DNA from 3 places in the Streptomyces sp. WG7 genome. Region 1 is predicted to be linked to each of the others. Evidence: riboswitches for the same ligand, from Rfam matches in the RefSeq annotation. Region 1 holds a riboswitch; each other region holds the start of a gene.

Region 1 (6,172 bases):
GTCGAGGAGCAGTGCGGAGGCGTCGAGGTCGTAGTCGGTACCGGTCGTGGTGCGCACGTCCCAGCCGAGGCCGACGACGACGGCGGTCAGGCCGGGCGCCTCCTTGCTGAGCGAGACGTTGCCGCCCTTGGCCAGGGAAACTCCCACTGCGTTCTCCTTCGTCAGGTCTGCTGGATGACTTCCGCCGATCACGCTACCCGACGCACTACAGTGCTGTAGAAGTATGCCCTTCTATACGATGTGACCTCGGAAGGCGGACAGCGGCGGAAGGAGGCGGGACGTGATGGATCACCGGCGTCCGCGGCGGCGGGGGCAGGGCGAGCTGGAGGCGCTGGTGCTGTCGGCGCTGTGCGAGGCGGACGGGCCCGCGACGGCCGGCTGGGTGCAGGAGCGCCTGGGCGGCGACCTCGCCTACACCACCGTGATCACGATCCTGACCCGATTGCTGGAGAAGGGCGCGGTCAGCCGCGAGCGCGCGGGCCGTTCCTTCGCCTGGACACCCGCCTCCGACCAGGCGGGCCTCGCCGCGCGGAAGATGCGCAAGGTCCTGGACGCCGAGAGTGACCGGGAAGCGGTGCTGGCCAGCTTCGTCACCGGTCTCGACCCGGACGACGAGCGGCTGCTGCGCGAACTCCTGGGACACGCGCGCGATGTGGGGGACGGCTGACGCCGCATGGGTGTATTCGTCTTCCTGCCGCTGGTCCTGCCCTTGACGGCCTGGCCGATCGCCCGGCTGGCCGAACAGCATCTGCACCCGCGGAGTGCGACCAGGCTGCTCACCGCGGTGGCCGCCGTGATGGCCCTGTGCAGCACGGTGTGCCTGGCCCTGGTGATGGTGGTCGGCACCGCGCAACTGCCGGGCAACCCCCTGCCGGACGGCTGGTCCGACCCCGAGGTGCGGGCGGCGGTGCCGTACGACGAGGTCGTCGGCAAGGCGGCGATCCCCGCGTTGTGCGCGGTGGTCGTGGCCTCGGCGCGGGCCCTGTGGCGGCACGGCAGGGTGCGTCGCCGCGCCCACCGCGCGCTGGCCGGACTGCCGGGGACCGGAGTGGCCGTACTCCCGGACGAGGTGCCCTACGCGTACGCGCTGCCCGGCGGCCGCCGGGACCGCGTGGTGGTGAGCACGGCCCTGCTCGACTGCCTCGAACCGGCAGAGCGGCGCGCGCTGTTCGCGCACGAGCGGGCCCACCTGACCGCCCGGCACCATCGCTTCCTGCTCGCCGTCCGGCTCGCCGCCCTGGCCAACCCGTTCCTGCGGCCCCTGCGGACCGCCGTCTCCTACACGGCGGAGCGGTGGGCGGACGAGGAGGCCGCGCGGACGGTCGGCGACCGCCGCGCGGTGGCGACCGCGATCGGCAAGGCGGCCCTGGTCTCCCGGGGCACCCCGGTCGCCACCCTCGCCGGCCTCGCGGCGCCCGGCCCGGTACCGCGCCGGGTGGCGGCCCTGCTGGGCCCCGCGCCCGCTGTCCGCACCTGGCCCCCGGTGTTCACCTCGGTGGGCCTGGCGGCATGGGCCGCGGCCGCCGGAACCGCCGTGTCGGCGATGTCGTCCGCGAACGCCGCCGTCACGATGTTCCTCATCCTCCGCGCCGCGACGCCCCTCTGAGCGTCTCGCGTCTCCCCTCCGAAAACACCCGCGCGATCCCGGGGCGCTGAGGTGGTCCGGGATCGCATCGGCGGACGGCCGCCCCCCTGGCACCGCGGTGGCCCTGTGGTAGCTTGCGGGAGCCAGTCGAACCCACCTGGTGGGTCAGGGAATCCGGTGCGAATCCGGAGCTGACGCGCAGCGGTGAGGGGGACGGGCGGGACAACGGCCACTGGGCGGCACAAGCCGTCCGGGAAGGCGTCCCGCCCGGACGATCCCGAGTCCGAAGACCTGCTGGCACCCGCGCCGCGTACGGCGCGGGCCACACCGTACGAACGGGCTTCGCGTATGAGCCCTCGACGCCAGAGGATCTTCCATGTCCGCAGCGCGCCCCGCCGGCTTCCGCCGCTCCTTCCGTCCCTTCCCCTCCCGCTTCCCGCTGCTGCTGTCCGGTGCCCTGCTGGCGTCCGGCTGCGGTTCCGCAACGACTGCTACCGACTCCGCGGCGCCGGCCGAGGCAGCCGGTTATCCACGCACCGTCAGTGACTGCGGGCACAAGGTGGAGATCCCCGCGCCACCCGAACGGGCCGTCTCCCTCAATCAGGGCACCACGGAGATCCTGCTCTCGCTGGGCCTGGCCGACCGGATGGCGGGGACTGCCACCTGGACCGACCCGGTCATGAAGGGCCTGGAGAAGGCGAACGCCGGTGTGCCCCGGCTCGCCGACAACATGCCCTCCTTCGAGAAGGTCCTGGACGCCGAACCCGACTTCGTCGCGGCCTCCTTCGCCTCCACGCTCGGCTCCGGCGGCGTGGCCACGCGCGAGCAGTTCACCGAACTCGGGGTGCCCGCCTACCTGTCCCCGTCCGACTGCGTCGGCAAGGACAACGGCGGCGACGGCGACGGCGTCCGCAGCGAGCCCCTGACCATGGACACCGTCTACGGCGAAGTCCACGACCTGGCCCGGGTGTTCGGCGTCGAGCAGCGCGGCGAAGAACTGGTCGCGGACCTGAAGGCGCGGGTCGAGAAGGCCACCTCGGGCGTCGACGCCTCCGGTGTCACTCTCATGTACTGGTTCGCCAACTCCACTTCGCCCTACATGGCGGGCTGCTGCGGCGCCCCCGGCATCATGACCCGCGCGCTCGGCGCGGAGAACGCCATGGACGACACCCACGAGGAATGGCCCCAGGTCGGCTGGGAAACCGTCGCCGACCGAGACCCCGACGTCCTCGTCGTCGGAGACCTCACCCGCAAGTCCCAGACGGCCGAGACCGCCGCGAAGAAGATCGAGTTTCTGGAGTCCGACCCCGTCACCAAGAACATGACCGCCGTCAGGAAGAAGCGGTACGTGCTGCTGAGCGGGCAGGCCATGAACCCCACCATCCGCACCGTCGAGGGCGTGGAGAAGGTGGCGGCGGCGCTGCGCGCGTACGGCCTCACCAAGTGACGTCCGGAAGCCGGATGACGCCGGGAAGCCGGAGGACACCGGGCAGTCGGGTGACGTCCACGAGCCGGGGGATCCCCGGCCTACGCGCGGCCGGGCGCCGCTACCCGGTGTGGGCGGCGGCCGGCTTCGTCGCCCTGTGCGCCTCCGTGGCCGTCGCCGTCACCATCGGTCCCGCGGACATCGGCGTCGGCGAGGTCTGGTCCGTGGTCGTCTCCCATCTCGGCGGCGGTACCCCCGGCGTGGACGTCACCCCGATCCGCGACGGCATCGTCTGGAACCTGCGGCTGCCCCGTACCCTCCTCGCGGCGGTGTGCGGTGCAGGCCTCGCCGTGTGCGGCGCCGTACTCCAGTCCCTGCTGCGCAACCCGCTCGCCGACCCCTTCGTCCTGGGCGTCTCCTCCGGTGCCTCGACCGGTGCCGTCCTGGTCGTCGTCCTCGGCGTGGGCGGCGGCGCGCTGTCCGTGTCGGGCGGGGCGTTCATCGGGGCGGTCTGCTCCTTCGCGCTGGTGATGCTGCTCAGTCACAGCCTCGGCGGCACCCCGGACCGGGTGGTGCTCGCCGGCGTGGCGGCGATGCAGCTGTTCTCCGCGCTCACGTCGTTCGTCGTGATGACCGCGGCCGACGCCGAGACCACCCGCGGCGTGCTGTTCTGGCTGCTCGGCTCGCTCGGCGGGGCGGGCTGGACGGACGTGTGGACGGGTACGGCGGTCCTGGTCGTGGTCCTGGCCGTGTGCCTCGGGTACGCCGGGACACTGGACGCCTTCGCGTTCGGTCAGGACGCGGCGGCCACGCTCGGCGTCCACGTGGCCCGCACCCGGCTGGTCCTGCTGTGCGCCACCGCCCTGCTCACCGCGGCCCTGGTCGCCTCGGCCGGGGCCATCGGCTTCGTCGGCCTGGTGCTGCCGCACGCCGTACGGGCGTTGACCGGCCCCGGACACGCCCGGCTGCTGCCGGTCTGCGCGCTCGCCGGGGCGGTGTTCCTGGTGTGGGTCGACACCCTGGCCCGTACCGTCCTCGAACCCCAAGAGGTCCCGGTGGGCGTGATGACCTCGCTCATCGGCGTGCCCGCCTTCGTCCTCGTCCTGTACCGCACCAGGAGGACACGGTGACGCTGAACGCCGAGCGGGTCTCCCGCGCCGCCGGCGGGCGGCTCATCCTGGACGGCGTCGACCTGGCCCCCCGGCCCGGTGCCATGACCGGACTGCTCGGCCCCAACGGCTCGGGCAAGTCCACCCTGCTGCGGCTGCTGGCCGGCGTGCTCACCCCCGCCTCCGGCGTCGTCACCCTCGACGGCCGCCCGCTGGACCGGGCGGGCCGCAGGGACGTCGCCCGGCGGGTGGCCGTGGTCGAGCAGCAGGCGGACACGCAGGTCGAACTGACCGTCCGGGACGTCGTCCGGCTCGGCCGGATCCCGCACCGCCGCGCCTGGACGCCGACGTCGGCGTCCGACGAGGAGGCGGTCACGGACGCCCTGGAACGCACCGGACTGACCGGGCAGGCGGACCGGCTCTGGCACACCCTCTCCGGCGGCGAACGCCAGCGCGTCCAGATCGCCCGCGCCCTCGCCCAGCAGCCGCGGGAACTCCTGCTGGACGAACCGACCAACCACCTCGACATACAGCACCAGCTCGACGTACTGACCCTGGTCGCCGCCCTGCCCGTCACCAGTGTGGTCGCCCTCCACGACCTCAACCTCGCGGCGATGTACTGCGACCACCTCGTGGTGCTGTCCGAGGGGCGGGTCGTGGCCTGTGGCGATCCCGCCGAGGTCCTGACCGCGGACCTGGTCGCCGAGGTCTACCGGGTGCACGCCGAGATCGCCCCCACCGGTCCGGGCGGCCGCCCGCACGTCCGGTTCCTCGGCACACTGACGGACGCTCCCCGGGCGGGTGACGGTGCTCGGCTCGGCAGCCCGGGCACCACCGCATCGCTCGAGCGGCGCAAGCGACGCGGCTGAGACGGCGCACAGGCCCGAGCCGCCGACCGCCCCGCGGCCCCGGCGGACCCCGGACACCGTCGAGCGGCCGGTCTCTCGGCTGCGCCGCGGGGGCGACGAGGAAGGGGCCGCGCTGATCCGCACCCGCCGTGGTCCGGCTACTGGCCGGGACGCCTCTCCCGCCCTGACACCACAGGGCGTGGGCGTGCGCCATGCCCAGTCACCGGCGGCCGAATCGGCGGCGTCCCCCACCGAGCCGGCGCTCTTCCCGGGCGGCATGCCCGGCCCGGCCCCTCGCTCCGCCGGACTCGCCGCCGCACCGGACGGCCCGGTCCTTCGGTCCTGCCGTCCGAGCGGTCAGTCCGTCAGCCCGGCGGCGAGTGCGGCCCCCAGTTCCCAGCAGGCTTCCAGATCGGCCTTGCCGGGCTCACCGGCCACGCTCACCGCCGGCGCCGCGCGCTGCCAGCCGAGGCCGGTCGTGACCGACTCGATGCCGCGCACCGCGCCGGTGGTGTCGCTGCCGCCGTGCACGTAGTAGCCGAAGGGCCGGCCCCGCGTCTCGTCCAGACAGGGGTAGTAGACCTGGTCGAAGAAGTGCTTCAGGGCACCGGACATGTAGCCCAGGTTGGCCGGAGTGCCCAGCAGGTATCCGTCGGCCTCCAGCACGTCGACCGCCGTCGCCGCCAGCGCCGCCCGCCTGACCACCCGTACCCCTTCGATCTCGGGTGCGGTCGCCCCGGACACGACGGCTTCCAGCATCGCCCGGCAGTTGGGCGACGGCGTGTGATGCACGATCAGCAGAGTAGGCACACCCCGAAGCCTGCCGCCCGGCACCCGCCGGCCGCAAGAAGCGCCACCCCGTCCGGAGCACGGCGCACCCGGCGTTCCGTCGGCCGGGGTGCGTCCGCCCGGCCCGCGGACTCCAGCGCTCCGCGCGCTCGCGGACCTGCCGCTTCTCCCGCTCCGGCGCCTGCTCGGCGCCGCGGACCTTCCTCTCGGCCCCCGTGAGGCCGGCACGGTGGTTCCCCGACGTGCCGGAGCCCCACCCTGCCACGGCGGCCGCCGTGCGGACCGCCCGTCCCTGCGGACCCGATGGCCGGGTACTTCCCGGTCGCAGCGCCCGGCCTGCCGTATTAGCCGCTGTTTGCAGTCCGGTCCCGGGGCAACCCGGGCGCGGACACAGGACCGACGCAGTGGAGGCGCC
Region 2 (6,172 bases), on a different contig from region 1:
GGACCTTTCATTGCGCAACGGGCAGATCGGGCGGACCGGGACCGGGCGTACCACCGCCCGCCCCATGGCGTGCCGGTACGGGCCCGAACGCGCGTACCAGTGGCTCCGGGTGAGGCTATGGACTAGACCAGCAGGGGCCGCGCGGGTATACAGAAGGGATCACGGAGCGTGCGGGACCATACCGGCACGAAGCCGTGCCACGATGTGAGCCGTGGCCGACAGGGATATCGGTCGCTTCGGCACCCGGAGCCGGGAAGGCAGAGCATGAGCACCGACGTCAGCAGTGCGGAGAACGAGGGTGGGGCGACCGTCCGTACCGCGCGCGTGCCCAAGTACTACCGTCTGAAGAAGCATCTGCTCGACATGACCCGGACGCAGACTCCGGGCACGCCGGTCCCGCCCGAGCGCACGCTGGCCGCGGAGTTCGACACCTCGCGCACGACCGTGCGCCAGGCCCTGCAGGAACTGGTCGTCGAAGGCCGGCTGGAGCGCATCCAGGGCAAGGGCACCTTCGTCGCCAAGCCCAAGGTGTCGCAGGCCCTGCAACTCACCTCGTACACCGAGGACATGCGGGCCCAGGGCCTCGAACCCACCTCGCAGCTGCTGGACATCGGCTACATCACCGCCGACGACCGGCTCGCCGGGCTGCTGGACATCACGGCCGGCGGGCGGGTGCTGCGCATCGAGCGGCTGCGCATGGCCAACGGCGAGCCGATGGCCATCGAGACCACCCACCTGAGCGCCAAGCGCTTCCCGGCCCTGCGCCGCTCCCTGGTGAAGTACACGTCCCTCTACACGGCCCTCGCCGAGGTGTACGACGTCCATCTCGCCGAGGCCGAGGAGACCATCGAGACCTCGCTGGCCACGCCGCGCGAGGCCGGCCTGCTCGGCACCGACGTCGGCCTGCCCATGCTGATGCTCTCCCGGCACTCGCAGGACCGGACGGGCCAGCCGGTGGAGTGGGTGCGCTCGGTGTACCGGGGCGACCGCTACAAGTTCGTGGCCCGGCTGAAGCGGCCCCGGGACTGAGCGCGGCCCGGCCCCGGGGCGTATCCGGCGAAGGCCCGCACGCGCGGCGGCGACGTTGCGGTTGAGGACCGATATGCGGACGAGGTCTTCCGCTGTCCTGACGCCGTCCCCTACATTTCGTGCGCACTGCACGAGGTGATCAGCGAGGGGACGGAGCCACCGCATGTCACAAGCCCCGGAAGTGAGCAGAGGGCCGACGGTGACGCCGGTGCGCGTCGTCATCGGCCTCTGCCTTGTCGCACCGTTCGTCGCCATGCTGTGGGTCGGTTCGTACGCGAAGACGGACCCGGCCTTCATCGGCATCCCGTTCTTCTACTGGTACCAGATGGCGTGGGTGATCGTCTCCACCGTGCTCACGGTGATCGCCTACAAGCTGTGGCAGCGTGACCAGCGCGCCCGCCGGGAAGGCGGGGCCAAGTGAACGACGGCGTGAACGGCGTCGCACTCGCCGTCTTCATCTTCTTCTTCGTCCTCGTCACCGCCATGGGCTTCATGGCCGCCCGCTGGCGCCGGGCCGCGAACGACCAGAGCCTCGACGAGTGGGGCCTCGGCGGCCGCTCGTTCGGCACCTGGGTCACCTGGTTTCTGCTGGGCGGCGACCTGTACACCGCGTACACCTTCGTGGCCGTACCGGCGGCGATCTACGCGGCGGGCGCGGCCGGCTTCTTCGCGGTGCCCTACACGATCCTGGTCTACCCGCTGATCTTCACCTTCCTGCCCCGGCTGTGGTCGGTCTCCCACAAGCACGGGTACGTGACGACCTCGGACTTCGTCCGCGGCCGGTTCGGCTCGAAGGGGCTGTCGCTGGCGGTCGCCTTGACGGGCATCCTGGCCACGATGCCGTACATCGCGCTCCAGCTGGTCGGCATCCAGGCCGTGCTGGACGTGATGGGTGTCGGCGGCGGCGAGGACACCAACTGGTTCGTCAAGGACCTGCCCCTGCTGATCGCCTTCGGCGTGCTGGCGGCGTACACCTACTCGTCGGGGCTGCGCGCGCCCGCGCTGATCGCCTTCGTGAAGGACACGCTGATCTACATCGTGATCGCGGTGGCGATCATCTACATCCCGATCAAGCTGGGCGGCTTCGACGACATCTTCGCCGCGGCGGGCGACAAGTTCACCGAGTCGGGCAACGGCGGGCTGGTGCCGGACCACGGCGGCCAGTGGACGTACGCCACCCTGGCACTCGGCTCGGCGCTCGCGCTGTTCATGTACCCGCACTCGATCACCGCCACGCTGTCCTCGCGCAGCCGCGAGGTGATCCGCCGCAACACCACGATCCTGCCCCTGTACTCGCTGATGCTCGGTCTGCTCGCGCTGCTGGGCTTCATGGCGATCGCGGCGGGGGTGAAGGTGGAGAACGGGCAGTTGGCGATCCCGCAGCTGTTCGAGAACATGTTCCCGGACTGGTTCGCCGGCGTGGCCTTCGCGGCGATCGGCATCGGCGCCCTGGTCCCGGCGGCGATCATGTCGATCGCGGCCGCGAACCTCTTCACCCGCAACATCTACAAGGACTTCATCAAGCCGGACGCCACCCCGGCGCAGGAGACGAAGGTCTCCAAGCTGGTCTCCCTGCTGGTGAAGGTGGGCGCGCTGGTCTTCGTCCTCGGCATGGACAAGACGGTCGCGATCAACTTCCAGCTGCTCGGCGGCATCTGGATCCTGCAGACCTTCCCGGCCCTGGTCGGCGGCCTGTTCACCCGCTGGTTCCACCGCTGGGCGCTGCTCGGCGGCTGGGCGGTCGGCATGGTCTACGGCACGGTCGCCGCGTACGGTGTCGCCTCGCCGACGCAGAAGCACTTCGGCGGCTCCTCCGACGAGATCCCCGGCATCGGCGAGATCGGCTACATCGGCCTCACCGCCTTCGTGCTGAACGTCCTGGTCACCGTCGTCCTGACCTTCGTCCTGCGGGCGGCCAAGGCGCCCGACGGCGTCGACGAGACCAAGCCGAGCGACTACACGGCGGACGCGGGCGACCCCGGCGTCCAGGTGGAACTGCCACCGGCCACGGCGGGCACCTCGCACTGACCCCTGGCACGCGTCGGGCCGTCGGAGAGATCCGGCGGCCCGTTGTCGTACGCGGCGGCGGAGCACGACCACGCGCTGACGTCCGGCACGGGATCGGCACTACATCTGGGGGTGCTCGCGGAACACGGCACAAGATGTATGCTCATGCTCGCTGTCGCCGCAGGGGAATCCGGTGCGAATCCGGAACTGTCCCGCAACGGTGTACTTGTGTGCGTCTGTACACGAGTCGAGTCCGAGGACCTGCCGACAGTGCGCCCGGCCGTCCCGGTCCGGGTGCCATGACGTCCGGGCCTCGTGGAGTGGGCCGGTGGACGCGACGCCGTGTGCGCTCGTGAGCTGCCCCCTGCCCTCCGCCAGGCCCCGTGCCGAGCGAGGGAGTGCCCCACGTGACCATCGCGCCAGCCGACCCGGTTTCAGCGACCCCGGTGACGCCTTCAGCGACCTCAGCGGCTCCGGTACCCGGAGTGAGCGAGGAACCCGGCAACCCGGGTGCCGTCCTGCTGCGGACCCTGACCGGGCTGACCGCCGACCTCCCCGACGCCGACCCCGGCCGGGTCGCCGCCGCCGCACTGCGCGGCCGGTCCGCCCGCGCGGACGAGGCCGAACTGCGCGAGCTCGCCACCGAGGCGGCTGCCGGGCTCATCTCGGAGGACCCGGTCTACTCCCGGCTGGCCGCCCGGCTGCTGACCATCGGCATCCGCGCCGAGGCCGCCTCCCAGGGCGTCACCTCCTTCACCGAGTCGGTCGCCACCGGCCACCGCGAGGGCCTGATCGCCGACCGCACCGCCGAGTTCGTCCGACTGCACGCGGACCGGCTGGACGCGCTGATCGACCCGGCCGCCGACGACCGCTTCGGCTACTTCGGGCTGCGCACCCTGTACAGCCGCTACCTGCTCCGGCACCCGATCACCCGCAAGGCCGTCGAGACGCCCCAGCACTTCCTGCTGCGCGTCGCCGCCGGGCTCGCCGAGGACGACACCGTACGGTCCGTCGACGAAGTGGCCGCCCTCTACGGGCTGATGAGCCGCCTCGACTACCTGCCCTCCTCCCCCACCCTGTTCAACTCCGGCACCCGGCACGCCCAGATGTCGTCCTGCTACCTCCTCGACTCCCCCAAGGACGAGCTGGACTCCCTCTACGACCGCCTCCACCAGGTCGCCCGCCTGTCCAAGCACGCCGGCGGCATCGGCATCGCCTACTCCCGCGTCCGCGCCCGGGGTTCACTGATCCGCGGCACCAACGGGCACTCCAACGGCATCGTCCCGTTCCTGAAGACGCTGGACGCCTCGGTCGCCGCCGTGAACCAGGGCGGCCGGCGCAAGGGCGCGGCGGCGGTCTACCTGGAGACCTGGCACGCGGACATCGAGGAGTTCCTGGAACTGCGGGACAACACCGGCGAGGACGCCCGCCGCACCCACAACCTGAACCTGGCGCACTGGATCCCCGACGAGTTCATGCGCCGGGTGGACGCCGACGGGCCGTGGTCGCTGTTCTCCCCCGCCGACGTGCCCGGGCTGACCGACCTGTGGGGCGAGGAGTTCGACGCCGCCTACCGCAGGGCCGAAGCCGCGGGGCTCGCCCGCAGGACGCTGCCCGCCCGCGAGCTGTACGGCCGTATGATGCGCACCCTCGCGCAGACCGGCAACGGCTGGATGACCTTCAAGGACACCGCCAACCGCACCGCCAACCAGACCGCCGAGCCGGGCCACGTCGTCCACTCCTCCAACCTCTGCACGGAGATCCTGGAGGTCACCGACGACGGGGAGACCGCGGTCTGCAACCTGGGCTCGGTCAACCTCGGCGCGTTCGTCGACCGGGAGGCCGGCGACATCGACTGGGAGCGGCTGGACGCCACCGTCCGCACCGCCGTCACCTTCCTCGACCGGGTCGTGGACATCAACTTCTACCCGACCGAGCAGGCGGGCCGCTCCAACGCCCGCTGGCGCCCGGTCGGCCTCGGCGCGATGGGCCTCCAGGACGTCTTCTTCCAGCTGCGTCTGCCCTTCGACTCACCCGAGGCGAAGGCCCTGTCCACCCGCATCGCCGAGCGGGTCATGCTCGCCGCGTACGAGACCTCCGCCGGCCTCGCCGAACGCCACGGCCCGCTGCCCGCCTGGGAGAAGACCCGCACCGCCCGGGGCGTGCTGCACCCCGACCACTACGGCGTCGAGCACACCTGGCCGGAGCGCTGGTCGGCCCTGCGTGAGCGCATCGCCGCGACCGGCCTGCGCAACTCCCTGCTCCTCGCGATCGCGCCGACGGCGACCATCGCCTCCATCGTGGGCGCCTACGAATGCATCGAGCCGCAGGTGTCCAACCTGTTCAAGCGCGAGACGCTGTCGGGCGAGTTCCTCCAGGTCAACTCCTACCTGGTGGACGACCTCAAGCGGCTCGGGGTGTGGGACGCCCGCACCCGCGAGGCGCTGCGCGAGGCCAACGGCTCGGTGCAGGGCTTCACCTGGATCCCCGAGGACGTCCGCGCGCTGTACCGCACCGCCTGGGAGATCCCGCAGCGCGGCCTGATCGACATGGCCGCCGCCCGCACCCCGTACCTCGACCAGGCGCAGTCACTGAACCTGTTCCTGGAGACGCCGACCATCGGAAAGCTCTCCTCGATGTACGCGTACGCCTGGAAGCGGGGCCTGAAGACCACGTACTACCTGCGCTCCCGCCCGGCGACCCGCATCGCCCGCGCCGCCGGCGCCCAAGCCACCGCCCCCGTGCGGCAGACCCCCGACCCCGACGCGGTCGCCTGCTCCCTGGAAAACCCCGAGTCCTGCGAGGCCTGCCAGTAATGACCACCGAGACCACCACCAAGAACCTGCTCGACCCGGGCTTCGAGCTGACCCTGCGCCCCATGCGCTACCCGGACTTCTACGAGCGCTACCGGGACGCCATCAAGAACACCTGGCACGTCGAGGAGGTCGACCTCCACTCGGACGTCGCCGACCTCGCGAAGCTGAGCCCGGAGGAGCAGCACCTGATCGGCCGGCTGGTGGCCTTCTTCGCCACCGGCGACTCGATCGTCGCGAACAACCTGGTGCTCACCCTCTACAAGCACATCAACTCCCCCGAGGCGCGGCTGTACCTGTCCCGCCAGCTCTTCGAGGAGGCC
Region 3 (6,172 bases), on a different contig from region 1:
AGCAGCTCCTTCTCCACCAGCCCGAAGTGCTCGGCCAGCGACGCCCGCAGCCCCGGCAGCGCGTTCGCCTGCCCGCCCCACACCTGCGAGGCGCGCAGCACGGCCAGCACGAGGTTGACGCGTGGCTCACCGACCGGGCCGCCGCCGAGGATGTGCAGGCCGTCGCGGATCTGCACGTCCTTGATCTCGCACAGATAGCCGTCGATGTGCATGACGAACTCGTCGAACGCGTCGTCGTCCGGCTGGTCGTCCACGTGCAGGTCGTGATGGAGCTCGGCCGCCTTGACCAGCGTCCAGATCTGCGCGCGGACCGCCGGTGCCTTCACCGGGTCCAGGTCGGAGACGAGCGCGTACTCGTCCAGCAGCTGCTCCAGCTTGGCGAGGTCGCCGTAGGTGTCGGCACGCGCCATCGGCGGGACCAGGTGGTCGACGACCGTGGCGTGTCCGCGTCGCTTGGCCTGGGTGCCCTCGCCGGGGTCGTTGACGATGAACGGGTAGATCAGCGGCAGGTCGCCCAGGACCGCGTCGGGCGCGCACCCGGCGCTCAGCCCGAGGCCCTTGCCGGGCAGCCACTCCATCGTGCCGTGCTTGCCCATGTGCACGATCGCGTCGGCGCCGAAACTGTTGTCCAGCCAGCGGTACGCGGCCATGTAGTGGTGCGACGGCGGCATGTCGGGGTCGTGGTAGATCGCGATCGGGTTCTCGCCGAAGCCGCGCGGCGGCTGGATCATGACGACGACGTTCCCGAACTGGAGCGACGCGAGCACGATGTCGTCCCCGTCGACGTACAGCGAGCCGGGCGGCTCGCCCCACGCCTCCCGCATGGCTCCCTTGAGGTCCGGGTCGAGCTTCTCGAACCACGCCCGGTAGTCGGCGAGCGGCACCCGCGCGGGCGCGGCGGCCAGCTGGTCCTCCGTCAGCCACTCGACGTCGTGGCCGCCCGCCTCGATGAGCCGGTGGATCAGCTCGTCGCCGCCGGACGGGTAGTCGGTGAGGGAGTACCCCGCGTCCCGCAGCGCGTCCAGGACCCGCACCGCCGACGCCGGGGTGTCGAGACCGACCGCGTTGCCGACGCGGGAGTGCTTGGTCGGGTACGCGGTGAAGACGAGCGCGAGCTTCTTCTCGGCGTTCGCCTTGTGCTTCAGGGCCGCGTGCCGTACGGCGATCCCGGCGACCCGGCCGGCCCGCTCGGGGTCGGCGACGTACACCGGCACCTCGTCCGGCCCCTGCTCCTTGAAGGAGAACGGCACCGTGACCAGGCGCCCGTCGAACTCCGGGATGGCGACCTGCATCGCCGCGTCCATGGGGGAGAGGGCGGCGTCGGACGCCTCCCACGCGGCGCGCGACGAGGTCAGGCAGAGCCCTTGCAGCACCGGGACGTTCAGGTCGGCCAGCGCGCCGATGTCCCAGGCCTCCTCGTCGCCGCCCGCCGACGCCTGCGAGGCGTGCGTGCCGCCCGCCGCGAGGACGGTGGCGACCAGGGCGTCGGCCCGGCCCAGCAGCTCGTACAGCCCGGCGTCCGCGCCGCGCAGCGAACCGCAGTACACGGGCAGCGCGTTGGCGCCGTGCGCCTCGATCGCGTCGCACAGCGTGTCGACGAAGGCGGTGTTGCCGCTCAGCTGGTGGGCGCGGTAGAAGAGCACGCCGACCGTCGGGCGGCCCTCGGTGAACGCCCGCTCGCCGTGGAGGCCGTACTCCGGCATCTTCTCCGGCTCGTCGAAGCCCTCGCCGGTCAGCAGCACCGTGTCCGACAGGAAGCGCGCCAGCTGCGTGAGGTTGGCGGGGCCGCCCTCGACGAGGTAGCGCAGCGCCTCCGCCACGACCCCGGCCGGCACCGACGACTCCGCCATGAGCTCCGCGTCCGGCACGCTCTCGCCGCCGAGCAGGACGGTCGGCACACCGGCGGCCTTCAGCGCGGCGAGCCCGTCCTCCCAGGCGCGCTTGCCGCCGAGCAGGCGCACGACGGCGACGTCCGCGCCCTCGACGAGTCCCGGCAGCTCCTCCGTCACGTCGACCCGGGTCGGGTTGCCGATGCGGTAGGCGGCGTCCGACGCTCGGGCCGCCAGCAGGTCCGTGTCGGCGGTGGACAACAACAACACTGTGCTCATGCGGGCGCTCCTGGTGGAATGAAGGGCAGTCCTCGGGGCGCGCCGGACTCGATGAGCCGCCACAGCGCGTCCGTGTCCGCGTGCTGGTCGATGAGGTCGCCTAGCCGGTCGAGCTGCTCCTCGCGCAGCGCGGCGAACGAGGTGTCGGGAGCCGGCACGAAGCGGCGGCCCGCGGCGGCGGCCACCTCGCGCAGGAACGCCCGCCGGAAGCCGTCCGACTCCAGCGAGCCGTGCCAGTGCGTGCCCCAGGTCTGGCCGACCCGGCAGCCGTCCAAGAAGGGCTCGCCCCCGGTCACTTCGGCGACCCCGTGGTGGATCTCGTACCCCTCGACGTGTTCGCCGAGGGCCTCGCCCACCGGCCGCGTGAGGGTCTTTTCGCGCGCGAACCGCACGCGCACGGGCAGCAGTCCGAGCCCGTCCACGTGCCCGGCGCGGGACTCGACGTCGTCCTCGATGTGCTCGCCGAGCAGTTGGAAACCGCCGCAGATGCCGAGCACGGGCCGCCGCTCGGCCACCCGGCGCGCGATGGCGTCCGCGAGCCCCCGCTCCCGCAGCCACTCCAGCGCCCGGACCGTCCCCCGCGTCCCCGGCACGATGACGAGATCCGCGTCGGCCAGCTCCTCCGGCCGGTCCGCGAAGCGCACCACGACGCCCGGCTCGGCGGCGAGCGCGTCGACGTCGGTGAAGTTGGACATCAGCGGGACCGCGCAGACGGCGACCCGCAGCACGTCCTCGCCGACGGGCGGCGCGACGGCCGACTCCCGCACCGTCCCCCGCAGCGAGACGCGCAGCCCGTCCTCCTCGTCGATGCCGAGCCCGTGCCGGAAGGGCAGCACGCCGTACGTCCGCCGCCCGGTCAGGCCGTGCAGCATGTTCAGGCCGGGTTCCAGCAGGGACACGTCGCCGCGGAACTTGTTGACGAGGAACCCGGCGACCAGCGCCTGGTCCTCGGGCGCCAGCAGCGCCACCGTGCCGAAGAAGGACGCGAAGACGCCCCCGCGGTCGATGTCGCCGACGACGAGCACGGGGAACCCGGCGCCCCGGGCGATCCCCATGTTCACGATGTCGGTCCGGCGCAGGTTGATCTCGGCCGGACTGCCCGCCCCCTCGCAGATCACCGCGTCGTACGTGTCCCGCAGTTCGGCCAGACAGTCCAGCACGGTGCCGAGCAGCCGCTGCTGCCGCCCGCCGTGGTAGCCGCGGGCGCTCATCTCGCCGACCGGCTTGCCGAGCAGCACGACCTGGCTGCTCTGCTCGCCGCCCGGCTTGAGCAGCACCGGGTTCATCAGCGCGGTCGGCTCCACGCGGCACGCCTGGGCCTGCATGGCCTGCGCCCGCCCGATCTCGGCGCCCTCGCGGGTGACGAAGGAGTTCAGCGACATGTTCTGCGCCTTGAAGGGCGCGACCTTGACGCCCTGACGCACCAGCCAGCGGCAGATCCCGGCGGTGACGACGCTCTTGCCGGCGTCGGAGGTGGTGCCGGCGACGAGGAGGCCACCGCTCATGAGTCACGTCCCTTCGTGAGTGCCCGGCGGCCGAGCAGCCGCGCGCCCGCGCACACGCCGAGCGCCAGCCAGCCCACGCGCCGGGAGAGCCGTACGGCCCGGTCGATGTCGCCGGAACCGGCCCGGACGGCGCGTCCCGCCGCCCCGTTGAGGACGGGCCGGTGCTCGACGCGCCCCCCGTAGGAGAGCGTCCCGCCGAGCCGCACGCCCAGGGCGCCCGCGAAGGAGGCCTCCACGGGACCGGCGTTGGGGCTCGGGTGCTGTGCGGCGTCGGCGCGCCAGGCCCGTACGGCGCCCCGCGGATCGCCGCCGGCCACGGTGGCCAGGACGGCGGTCAGCCGGGCGCCGGGCCAGCCCGCGAGGTCGTCGAGCCGGGCCGAGGCCCAGCCGTAGCGGCGATACCGGGGCGACTTGTGGCCGACCATCGCGTCCAGGGTGTTCACGGCCCGGAAGCCGGCCAGCCCCGGCACTCCGGCCACGGCGCCCCACACCAGGGCGCCCACCACCGCGTCCGAGGTGTTCTCGGCGACGGACTCCACGACGGCCCGGGCAATCCCGTCGGCGTCCAGCGCCTGCGGGTCCCGCCCGCACAGGTGCGGCAGCCGCGCGCGGGCCGCCTCGACGTCGCCGGCCTCCAGGGCACGGCCGATGGCGCTCGCCTCGCGGGCGAGCGAGGTCCCGCCGACCACCGACCAGGTGGCGGCGGCGGTCAGCGCGACGGAGGCGGCGGGGGAGCGGCGTACGGCGCGGGTGGCGGCCAGCCCGAGGGCGGCGGCGCCACCGGCGCACACGGCGGTGTGCAGCGCGCCCCACCCGCGGTGGTCACGCCACAGCACCCGTTCCACGGCACCGGCGGCACGGCCGAACGCGGCGACCGGGTGTCCGCGGCGCGGATCGCCGAGGAGGAGGTCACCGAGGAGGCCGGCGGCGGCGCCGTACGCGAAGACGCGTTCGGCACGCACGGGGCTCAGCCGGTCACACGGTCAGGGAGGAACCTGGTACTGAACGTCGATCGGCAGCCGAGCATGGCGGTATGTCCTCACTCAGGGTGTCCGCGCCCTGGTTCGAAGAGACCGGCGGTGAGAGTTCCTGGCTCCCGGGGATCCTTCCCCGGTCACAGTGGCGGGACCGCGCCGGATTCGCACCGGGCTTCCTCTCCTGCCGCCGTATTGGCTCCGGCAGTCCACCACGGCCCGCGAACACCAGTCAACCTGGCGTTGACCTGCGGCGGGGGAGTGTGCGAAGGCCCACACGCGGGCGGTGTGCGCCGGCACGAGAAGAAGGCGGGGCGCGGGACGGTCGGAGTCCGTCCCGCGCCCCGCCTCAGGGGTCTGCGCGGAGGGTCGGGCGGCGTTCGTCGCCGTACGACCCTCGGGGGCCGGGCGGCCTTCGTGGGCCGGGCGACGATCGGCGTGGGTCAGGCGACGATCAGATAGATCCCGTACGCCACCGCCGCCGCGCAGGCCGCGAAGCACGCGTACGCGCCGGTGACCGCGAGGGTCGCGGAGCCGCCCTGCGCGGCGGCCCGCTCCTGGCGGGAGAGGCCGGTGATGCCGAGGGTGAACAGGCCCACCAGGACCACGGTGGCCACGAGGCTGACCCCGAAGACGGAGCCGAGAGCTGCCCAGTCGATGCTCATGGAGGTTCGCTTCCTTCGTACCCGGGGCGCGGGCTCAGACGGTGGTGGTGGCCGACGGGGCCTTGGAGTCGGACGCGGAGGCCGGGACGGTGCCCGCCAGGTCCTCGGTGACGCCCGCCGGGGGCGGGGACACGGCGGCCATCGCCGTGGTCACCACACCGGACGGCTCGGCCTCGTCGACGACGTTGGTGTGGTCGACGACCTCGCGCCGGGAGACCTTCCAGATGGCGGCGCTGGAGACGACCAGGAAGACGGCGACGAGCGCGGTGCCCCAGTCGCCCAGGCCGCAGACCCACTCGGCGATCGCGGCGACCAGGGCCGCGGCCGGCAGGGTCAGACCCCAGGCGACGAACATCCGGGTGGCCGTGGACCAGCGCACCACGCCGCCCTTGCGGCCGAGGCCCGCGCCCATCACCGCGCCGGAGACCGAGTGGGTGGTGGAGAGGGAGAAGCCGAGGTGGGAGGAGGCCAGGATGACCGTGGCGGCACTGGTCTGGGCGGCGAAGCCCTGCTGCGGCTGCAGGTCGGTCAGGCCCTTGCCCATGGTGCGGATGATGCGCCAGCCGCCGAGGTAGGTGCCGAGCGCGATGGCGACGCCCGCGGAGAGGATGACCCACAGGGGCGGGTCGGAGTCGGGGGCGAGGGAGCCGCCGGCGACCAGGGCCAGGGTGATGATGCCCATCGTCTTCTGCGCGTCGTTGGTGCCGTGCGCCAGCGAGACCAGCCCGGCGGAGGCGATCTGCCCGGCGCGGTAGCCCTTCGAGGCGGCCTTGCCGTCGGCCTTGCGGCCGAGCTTGTACGTCAGCCGCGCGCCGAGCAGCGCCGCGACTCCCGCGACGATCGGGGCGGCGATCGCCGGGATCAGCACCTTGGTGACGAGCGCGTCGCCGTTCACCGCGCCGACGCCCGCCGAGGCGACC

The links. Region 1 has a riboswitch for cobalamin ahead of ACP4J0_RS06570 (ABC transporter substrate-binding protein). Riboswitches for the same ligand answer to the same signal wherever they lie in the genome.
Region 2: it holds a riboswitch for cobalamin, as region 1 does, so the genes downstream of both, ACP4J0_RS25420 (ribonucleoside-diphosphate reductase subunit alpha) here and ACP4J0_RS06570 (ABC transporter substrate-binding protein) in region 1, are expected to answer to the same signal.
Region 3: it holds a riboswitch for cobalamin, as region 1 does, so the genes downstream of both, ACP4J0_RS16955 (cobalamin biosynthesis protein) here and ACP4J0_RS06570 (ABC transporter substrate-binding protein) in region 1, are expected to answer to the same signal.

The regions. Positions count from the first base shown of each region.
Region 1 is NZ_JBNGGE010000004.1:134,115-140,286, reverse strand. It holds gene ACP4J0_RS06585 (TerD family protein) at 1-147, opposite strand, end outside; gene ACP4J0_RS06580 (BlaI/MecI/CopY family transcriptional regulator) at 284-667, shown strand; gene ACP4J0_RS06575 (M56 family metallopeptidase) at 674-1,606, shown strand; cobalamin riboswitch at 1,713-1,898, shown strand; gene ACP4J0_RS06570 (ABC transporter substrate-binding protein) at 1,962-3,032, shown strand; gene ACP4J0_RS06565 (FecCD family ABC transporter permease) at 3,047-4,141, shown strand; gene ACP4J0_RS06560 (ABC transporter ATP-binding protein) at 4,138-4,989, shown strand; gene ACP4J0_RS06555 (flavodoxin family protein) at 5,326-5,778, opposite strand.
Region 2 is NZ_JBNGGE010000029.1:38,493-44,664, forward strand. It holds gene ACP4J0_RS25405 (GntR family transcriptional regulator) at 265-1,029, shown strand; gene ACP4J0_RS25410 (DUF3311 domain-containing protein) at 1,193-1,450, shown strand; gene mctP (monocarboxylate uptake permease MctP) at 1,447-3,057, shown strand; cobalamin riboswitch at 3,196-3,319, shown strand; gene ACP4J0_RS25420 (ribonucleoside-diphosphate reductase subunit alpha) at 3,444-5,852, shown strand; gene ACP4J0_RS25425 (ribonucleotide-diphosphate reductase subunit beta) at 5,852-6,172, shown strand, end outside.
Region 3 is NZ_JBNGGE010000014.1:57,439-63,610, reverse strand. It holds gene cobN (cobaltochelatase subunit CobN) at 1-2,108, opposite strand, end outside; gene ACP4J0_RS16960 (cobyric acid synthase) at 2,105-3,613, opposite strand; gene ACP4J0_RS16955 (cobalamin biosynthesis protein) at 3,610-4,575, opposite strand; cobalamin riboswitch at 4,678-4,816, opposite strand; gene ACP4J0_RS16950 (hypothetical protein) at 5,031-5,252, opposite strand; gene ACP4J0_RS16945 (anion permease) at 5,287-6,172, opposite strand, start outside.